2 regions of the Clostridium sp. LY3-2 genome follow, and region 1 is predicted to be linked to the other one. Evidence: a T-box and tRNA genes for the amino acid it is inferred to sense, from the RefSeq annotation. Region 1 holds a T-box; the other holds one or more tRNA genes.
The links. The T-box of region 1 lies ahead of serS (serine--tRNA ligase). A T-box ahead of a tRNA ligase gene usually reads a tRNA of that ligase, here a tRNA-Ser.
Positions count from the first base shown of each region.

Region 2: it encodes a tRNA-Ser, which carries the amino acid that the T-box ahead of serS (serine--tRNA ligase) is inferred to sense. The anticodon was not compared.

Region 1 covers NZ_JAMDLQ010000024.1:548-4,764, reverse strand. The annotation lists gene fsa (fructose-6-phosphate aldolase) at 1-137, opposite strand, end outside; gene serS (serine--tRNA ligase) at 265-1,539, opposite strand; T-box leader at 1,597-1,800, opposite strand; gene M4I33_RS08305 (DUF1667 domain-containing protein) at 1,876-2,106, opposite strand; gene M4I33_RS08300 (FAD-dependent oxidoreductase) at 2,122-3,522, opposite strand; gene M4I33_RS08295 (transcription repressor NadR) at 3,543-4,052, opposite strand; gene M4I33_RS08290 (HD domain-containing protein) at 4,070-4,217, opposite strand, start outside.
Region 2 covers NZ_JAMDLQ010000048.1:10,919-15,135, reverse strand. The annotation lists gene M4I33_RS14335 (methyl-accepting chemotaxis protein) at 1-1,756, opposite strand, end outside; tRNA gene M4I33_RS14330 (tRNA-Ser) at 1,946-2,036, shown strand; RNA gene ffs (signal recognition particle sRNA large type) at 2,209-2,473, shown strand; gene M4I33_RS14320 (dihydrofolate reductase) at 2,607-3,098, opposite strand; gene M4I33_RS14315 (thymidylate synthase) at 3,098-3,889, opposite strand; gene M4I33_RS14310 (hypothetical protein) at 3,961-4,217, opposite strand, start outside.

The DNA of each region.
Region 1 (4,217 bases):
ATTTCTTCTATAACTTCTTTTAAATCTCTTCCCTCTTTTGCTATTAAAGAAGGGTTTGTTGTTGCACCAGCAAGAACTCCAAGTTCGCTAGCTTTTCTTATTTCTTCTACATTCGCTGTGTCTATAAATATCTTCATTTGTTTTCCCCCTGATTCTTTAGTACTTTTTTATTATACATTGTATACGTTTTAATGACAACGATATCATGTGAACAAAGTGTAAAAAGAAAAGATGCCTTGATAAAACAATCAAGGCATCTAAAAATTATTTAATAACGTCTACGTTCATATATCTCTTTAATGCGTCTGGTACAGTTACTGTTCCATCTTCATTTTGATAATTTTCTAAGATAGCAGCTACAGTTCTTCCTACAGCTAATCCTGACCCGTTTAAAGTGTGAACGAATTGAGGTTTATCTTTTCCATCTCTGTATTTGATATTAGCTCTTCTAGCTTGGAAATCTTCAAAGTTTGAACAACTTGATATTTCAACATATCTGTTGTAACTTGGCATCCAAACCTCTAAGTCAAACTTTAAGGCAGCTGTGAATCCTAAATCACCTTTACAGATTCTAACCTTTCTGTATGGTAACCCTAATTCTTCTAATACTTCCTCTGCATCTCTAACTAATTTATCTAATTCAGCATATGAATCTTCTGGTCTAGTGAATTTAACTAACTCAACTTTGTTGAATTGATGTTGTCTTATAAGACCTCTTGTATCTCTTCCAGCTGAACCAGCCTCTGCTCTAAAGCAAGCTGAATATGCACAATGTTTTATAGGTAATTCTTCACCTTTTAAAATTTCATCTCTATACATATTAGTTACAGGAACTTCTGCTGTTGGTATTAAGAAGAATCCGTTGTTTTCTACTTTGAAAGCATCCTCTTCGAATTTAGGTAATTGTCCTGTTCCTGTCATACTGTTTCTGTTAACCATGTATGGAGGTAATATTTCTTCATATCCATGATCAAAAGCATGTTTATCCATAAAGTAGTTTAATACAGCTCTTTCAAGTCTAGCACCTAACCCTTTATACATAGTGAATCTTGAACCTGCTACTTTTCCGCCTCTTTCAGCATCAAGTATTCCTAAGTCAGCACCGATATCCCAGTGAGCCTTTGGTTCTCCTTCAAATACTCTAACATCTCCCCATCTTTTTATTTCAACGTTGTCCTCATCAGTTTCACCTTCTGGAACTTGTGGGTTTGGGATGTTTGGAATTCTTAACATGATATATTCTATTCTTTCATTTATTTCTGAAAGTTTAGTGTCATGTTCTTTTATTTCGTTTCCAAGTTCTTTCATTTCAGCCATTATCGCTGAAACATCTTCACCAGCTTTTTTTAATTTTGGGATTTCAGATGAAACTTGGTTTCTTTTGCTTTTTAAAGCTTCAACCTCAACTAATATATTTCTTCTGTCTTCGTCTAATTTAACAACTTCATCAATTACTGCTACATCGAAGTCTTCACCTCTGTTAGTTAATGCAGCTTTAATCTCTTCTGGATTGTTTCTGATTCTTCTTAAATCTAACATATCTATTCCTCCTATAACTATTTTTTTACATTAAAAAAAGAGCCTCGTGTCCCCAAACAAAGGGACGAAAGACTCCGCGTTGCCACCCTAATTGGTAAGAATTACTCCTTACCCTCTTAAAAGATTTAACGATTCCCACCGTACTGCTTATTTCACAGTCCCTCAGAAGGTAGATTCACACTAAACTGCTTACTAGTTTTCACCACCCACTAGCTCTCTTAAAAGCAAATCTATGTTACTTAGCCTCTTCAACGGTTTATTTATCAAAATATATATATAATATATTATATATACAAGTTCCTTGTCAATATTTTACTAAGTGTATTTAAAAATTTATTATATTTCTATAGTTTTAGTACAAACTATATCTACACCTGTATTCATTATATTTTTACAGATTAAATCCCCAACCTTTATAGGAGTTGAAACGTATATCCTCCCTATAACTTTTGATAATTCTTTCCATATGCTTATATCTACAGGTTCTGTACTTTTAACAGATACAACTTTATTGTTTGGGTCACCCTTAATTCTAACAACACTTGTAAAAATCTCTTTATTCTCCATAATTATTATTCCCCTTTAAACCTCATCAAATTCTTTAATTCTTCCTATAACTATCTTTGAATTTTTAGAGCTTCTAACTATTTCACTAGGCTTTTTATCCATCTCTCTAGCTAAAATATTTATAAGTTTTCTTATGCAATGAGAGCCGTGACAGTTTCCAAAGCCAGCTCCTGTTCTCTTTCTTATTCCTTCAATAGTTCTAGCCCCTAAAGGTCTTCTTATACAGTCTACAATCTCGCCTTCACTAACTTTATTACAAACGCAAATAATATTTCCGTATCTCTTGTCTACTCTTATAAGTTCGTTTATCTCTTCTTTATCTAATTCTCTAAATCTATAAGACTCTCTTCTTTTATCTACAAAGTCCTTTTTTAAACTAGAATTTAATAAAGCTACTATAGTATCTCTTATATTTTCAGCTATTGCCGGCGCTATAGTATGTTTTCCGTAGTGTTTCCCAGTTATTCTTATATAACCTTCTTTTAATTCACTATCATCTATAAAAATCTCATCTCTTTTATATTCTTCCCTTATCATATCACTGATATTTTCTTTTTTTAGTTCTGGTAATATTTTATTGCAGTAATGTATCCCTTCGTGAATATTTAATCTCTTAGGGTTTTTTACACCAAGCATATTACCACCTGTTATCATAGGAGTGTTTATAACAAATGATCTGTCATCTACAACTTCTATAACAATAGTATTAGTATTTTTCTCTAATTTATTTTCAACTAAAAAATAATTCATATTTTTTTGAGATGTAATTTCTTTTTCTTCTATTTTGTTGCTATCGTAGACATAGATTTCATCTGGAATAGTATTTATAACAAACCTACATTTAAATTTGTTTTTGTTAGTTTCAACAAAGAATCCCTTATTTATTTTTTGAATACTATTAACTTCTTCTTCTAATCTAAAGTTTACTCCATTATCAAAAGCGATCTCAGCATAAGATAATGCTAAGTCATAAGGTGAAACTATTCCTGTATTTTTTGAATATAGCGCCATCTTTACGTCATCAGTTATATTAGGTTCTATTTCTAGTATCTCTTCTCTATCTAAAATATCTACACCTAAAATACCTCTATTTCTAGCAGTTCTATACATATCTTTTATTTTTTCTATATCTAAATCAGTTTTAGCAAGTCTTAATGATCCTAAAGTCTTATATGGCACTTTAAATTTCTCACAAGCTTCTTTTACTAATCCTATACCTATATTCTCTAAACCTGCCATAACAGCATTAGAAGTTTCAGAGCCATCGTAAACAACAGCAGTGTTTGCAACTGCTATATCATCTGCTACGTCATAGTCTCTTTCTATTACTGCTATATTTAAGTTATATTTTGATAATTCATACGCAACTGTGCATCCTACAATCCCACCGCCAAGTATTAAAACATCATAGTCCATTAAAGTACCTCCCAAAAAAATTATATAATCATAAACCCTTTATTTTTTAATTCTTCCTTTATACATTCCATATCTTCTTTACTATAAGTAGATATAGTATGTAAATGAACTCCATCAGTAAGTTCAGATAAAGGTTTCGCACCACTTTCTTCATTCTTTTTCATAAATTTATTTAAATCATTTAGATTTTTAATCATTAAAATGCCTTTTATCTCTCCGTATATAGGGTGTTCTACTATTACATCTTCAATAGTTCCCCCATATTTTATAACACATTCTAATTCATCTTTCATTTTATCATTATCATGATTTACAGCTATTATGGACTTTATCTTACTTTCTTCATTCATAATAATATATCCGTCTGGAGTTGCTAATATATTATTTCCCTTTGCTCTTAATAGCGCTATATCCTTAACTATTATTTGCCTTGTAACCCCAAAATCTTTTGCAAAATCAATACCTTTTATAGGTTTATTACTTTGTATTAATTTTTTTATTATAAAATCTCTTCTACTTTTAGCGTCCATAAAAAACTCCCAACTAATTAGTTTCTATCATCACATATCTTTATAATCTCTAGATATTTATTTTCATTGTTCTTTGGTATTTCTAAATGATGGTTTTTAACAACATCTAAAAATTCATTATCGTACTTCAATCTATTTTTTAAGATATTTGCGCCTCTTACGGGA
Region 2 (4,217 bases), on a different contig from region 1:
AGTAATTATTTTCGTCTGTATTTAGCTTTTCAGTGACATCTAGAGTAGTTTTAGTTTCACCTACTAAATTATCTATTTGATTTATTATATCTCTAATTTTTTCAGTTGCAATTTGAGTATCGCTTGAAAGTGTTCTTATTTCGTCAGATACTACAGCAAAGCCTTTTCCAGCCTCGCCAGCTCTTGCAGCTTCAATAGCAGCATTTAAAGATAAAAGGTTAGTTTGTTCTGCTATTTGGTTTATATCATTTAAGAAAGTGCTTATATTTTTAACTCCTCCGATTAATTTATCTATAGTAGATTTTAATTCTTCAAAACTACTATAAGACTGCTCTTTAGAATCTAATACTGTATCTAAATTCTTGTTGTTAGAATTTAAAGATTCAACAACAGAATCGCTTTGATTAATCATAAGTTTATTATTTTCTTCTAAAGAAATCATTGATAATTCTAATTCTTTAGTTTGATCCTCGCAGTTTTGTGCTTGAAGGGCTGAATCTGTGATTCTTTCAGTTATATTATTTATAGCTAAATTTATTTCGCTATTTGTTGCTGTAACTTCTTCATTTACAGCAGATAGATTACTAGATTGGTCTGTAACTGTATTTATTGTAGTTTTAACTTCTCTAAGAGTAGTAGATAAACTGTCTAAGGCTATATTTAACTCATCAGAAAGTTCTTCTATCTCGTCTTTAGTTTTTATATCTGTAATTCTAAAGTTTAATTCTCCCTTAGCTATCTTTGCAGTATAGTCCTTTAATTTCTTTATAGGATTTGAGAACTTTTTAGCTGCATATGATGTGTAGATTAAAGATATTATCAATATAACTAAAGTAAGGATACCTGATGTGTATAATATCCTCATAATAGGCTCGTTTATATCAGATTTGTGCCCAGTAGAATGAACTGTCCAACCTAAACCAGGTATTTTATCTGTTATAGCTAGTTTATCTGACCCTTTGTAGTTGTAAGAAACTTCACTCATTCCGTCCCCTAAGTCTTTTGTATCAGAAATATCTAATTTTATTTCTGTTCCTATTAAAGAATCATCTACGTTATAAACGACTTGTCCTTTTTTATCAGTTAAAAATACGTTATACCTATCAACATTATACTTCTTTAAAAGGTCAACATAAGCATCAGAAGTTAAATCTTTACCTATCATTCCAATAAAGTTTCCTTTTTCATCTGTCATTCTTCTTGCTATAACGTTTATATGTTTTCCAGATGAGTCTGTAGAAACTAACATATCAGAAATATATGTATCTTCTCCCTCTTTCATTTTCTTGAAATAATCTCTCTCAGAAACGTCTGCTAAAAGTACAGATTCATCACCAGAAGCTACTATAATACCGTCTTTATTAACTAGGTAAACATCAGATACGTATTTTTTACTCATATCTTTTTTTAATATTTTATTTAATTCTTCTTGTGATTTTTTTAGTTTAGCGTCTTTTCCTTTAAGGTCATTTACATTTGATGCTGCTAAATCTCTAAATTTTGGATCAAATAAAAATCCGTTTATTTCAAGAGATTCGCTATCTAAAAAATATTTTATTGTGGAAGCTATTCCACGTGCATCGGATTGGAATATTGAAATTATTTGTTCTTCTTGAATCGGCTTTGATAAGAAGAATGATAGGGTAGAGGTTGCAATCTGACTAAAGATTAAAACACTTCCAACTAAAAGTATAAATTTCCCTCTAATAGATTTAGTAAATGAGATATTTTTTATTTTATTTTTAAAGTTATTCAAGTTTTGTTCCTCCTTTTCATTTGTAATTATTTTGAAGTGGTTATATTATCGTAGATATTGTAGAAAAATTAAGTATTTAATAAATAAAAGTTATTAATAATAAAAAATAAATAAATGAAAATGTTTAGAAATGATAAATATAGATGAGTTTTAAAAATTAAAGTAATGTGATATTATTAGTATGTATAAGGAGAGATGTCCGAGTGGCCGAAGGAGCACGCCTGGAAAGCGTGTATAGGATTTACTTCTATCAGGGGTTCAAATCCCCTTCTCTCCGCCAAAGAATTTTACTCTCATAAAAAACCATTGAATTTAAAAAGTTTATATGATATTATTAGTGAGTAAATTAAATCATGAATATGGAGAGTCCTAAAATTTCTTAAACTTTAAGAAATTTTGCAGTGCGAGTAGAGTACTCTACTGTAGGTGCAACTCCTACACTCTTTACCATACCGTGCTAGATGGGGAGTTAGCGGTGCCCTGTAACTTGCAATCCGCTATAGCAAGATCGAAGTCCTCGTAGAGGCCTTAAACTTTAGGGTCTGCCCTACGTAAGTGGTGTTGATGGCTGGGTCCCACGCAACGGGAGCCCATGAACTTTGTCAGGTCCGGAAGGAAGCAGCAATAAGTGGTTTCTTCCGTGTGCCGTGGATCAATCTGGCCTGAGCTAACTGCGGAGGTAACGCCTAGAGTTTATTGTCGAAGCGAGGTGCATGGTTTTTTTATGAAAAAAAATAGCTAATTTAAATAAATTAGGTTACTCTTCAATAGGATTTAGATAGAGAACAATAGGATAAGAAAGAGAGGGCGTCTTACTTTTGTAAGATACCCTCTTTTTCTATTCTTAAAACTATTTTCTTTTTAAATCTATAAACTCATAATTTAATCCACTTTTTTCGTCTAATAACTTAGGAGAACTGTTAATAACTTCCCAGTTATCAAGGTCTATCTGTGGAAAGAAAGTATCAGCTTCAAAGTCTTTGTGAATCTTAGTTAGATATATTTTATCTGCATAAGGCATTAAAGACTTATATATTTCACCGCCACCTATTATAAAAACTTCTTCTTTAGAATCTTTATATTCCTTTAAAAAGTCATCTAAATTATTAAATACAGTAACTTTATCAGAAGAAACAGAAAAATTCTTATCTCTAGTTAAAATTAAATGAGGTCTGTTTGGTAAAATACCAGGAAGAGACTCGAAAGTCTTTCTTCCCATAAAGATTTTGTGAGCTGATGTAATTTCTTTAAATCTTTTTAAATCTTCAGAAATATGCCATAAAAGCTTGTTATCTTTTCCGATAGCATTGTTAGAAGCTGTAGCAACTATTATAGATAACATTATACTGAAACCTCCATTTTTATTGATGGATGGTATTCATAGTTTTCTAGTTTTATATCTTCTGGAGTGAAATCGTAGAAATCTTTAATTTCTGGATTTAACCAAAGCTTTGGTGCTTCGTAAGCATCGTTTCTTCTGCTTAATTGGATTTTCATTCCTTCGATTTGATTTTCATATATGTGAGCATTATTTATTACGTGAGTAAATAAACCAGGTTTTAATCCTGTAACTTGTGCAATTAAGTGAACAAGCACTGCGTATTGAGTAGTGTTAAAAGGAACACCTAGTGGAATATCTCCACTTCTTTGTACTAGCATACAGTTAAGTCTACCATCTGTTACATCCCACATAGTTAGGAAACAACAAGGGTGAAGTGCACCTGTATCTAAGTATGGAATTTGCCAAAGGTTTATCATCATTCTTCTATCTTGAGGATTATTTTTTAAAGCTTCGATTAATTTATCTAATTGATCGAATTTTTTAACAACCCATCCGTAAGAAGTTCCTATAGTTCCGTCTTCCATCATCCATTCGTTCCAGATTTTAACGTTTTGTTCTTGTAGTTTTTTTACGCTATTTGATTGATCTTTATATATCCATAAAAGCTCTTTTACAGCAGTTTTAAAAGCTACGAATTTAGTAGTTAAAATAGGAAATTCTTTTTCTAAATCAAATTGCATAAATTGGTGAGGAATTTTGTAAGTAGCTACACCAGTTCTGTTTTGATCGTAATAACCGTTATCTAATATCTTTTCTACAATATCTAAGTATTGTTTGTCATAAAGACTCATAAAAAGACACCCCTTTCTAAAAATATCTACTTAATTCTATATTATAGATTATAATAATTCAAATTAATATATTAAATAAATAATATGTGGAGACACATAAGAACTATAAAAGATATTCCTAGATGTTTGTGAGCTAAAATATTTTTATTAAAAATTCTAAAAATACCAGATACTATAATAATAAATAAATTAACCATAGCTAAAATTCCAAAGATATATCCTAAATTCCATTTGAATCCTAGTGATAAAAAAATGCAGCCATGTATTAAAATTATTGAACCTGCAAGAAGTGCAAAAATTATATGGAACCTTTGAAAAAATTTAGCAA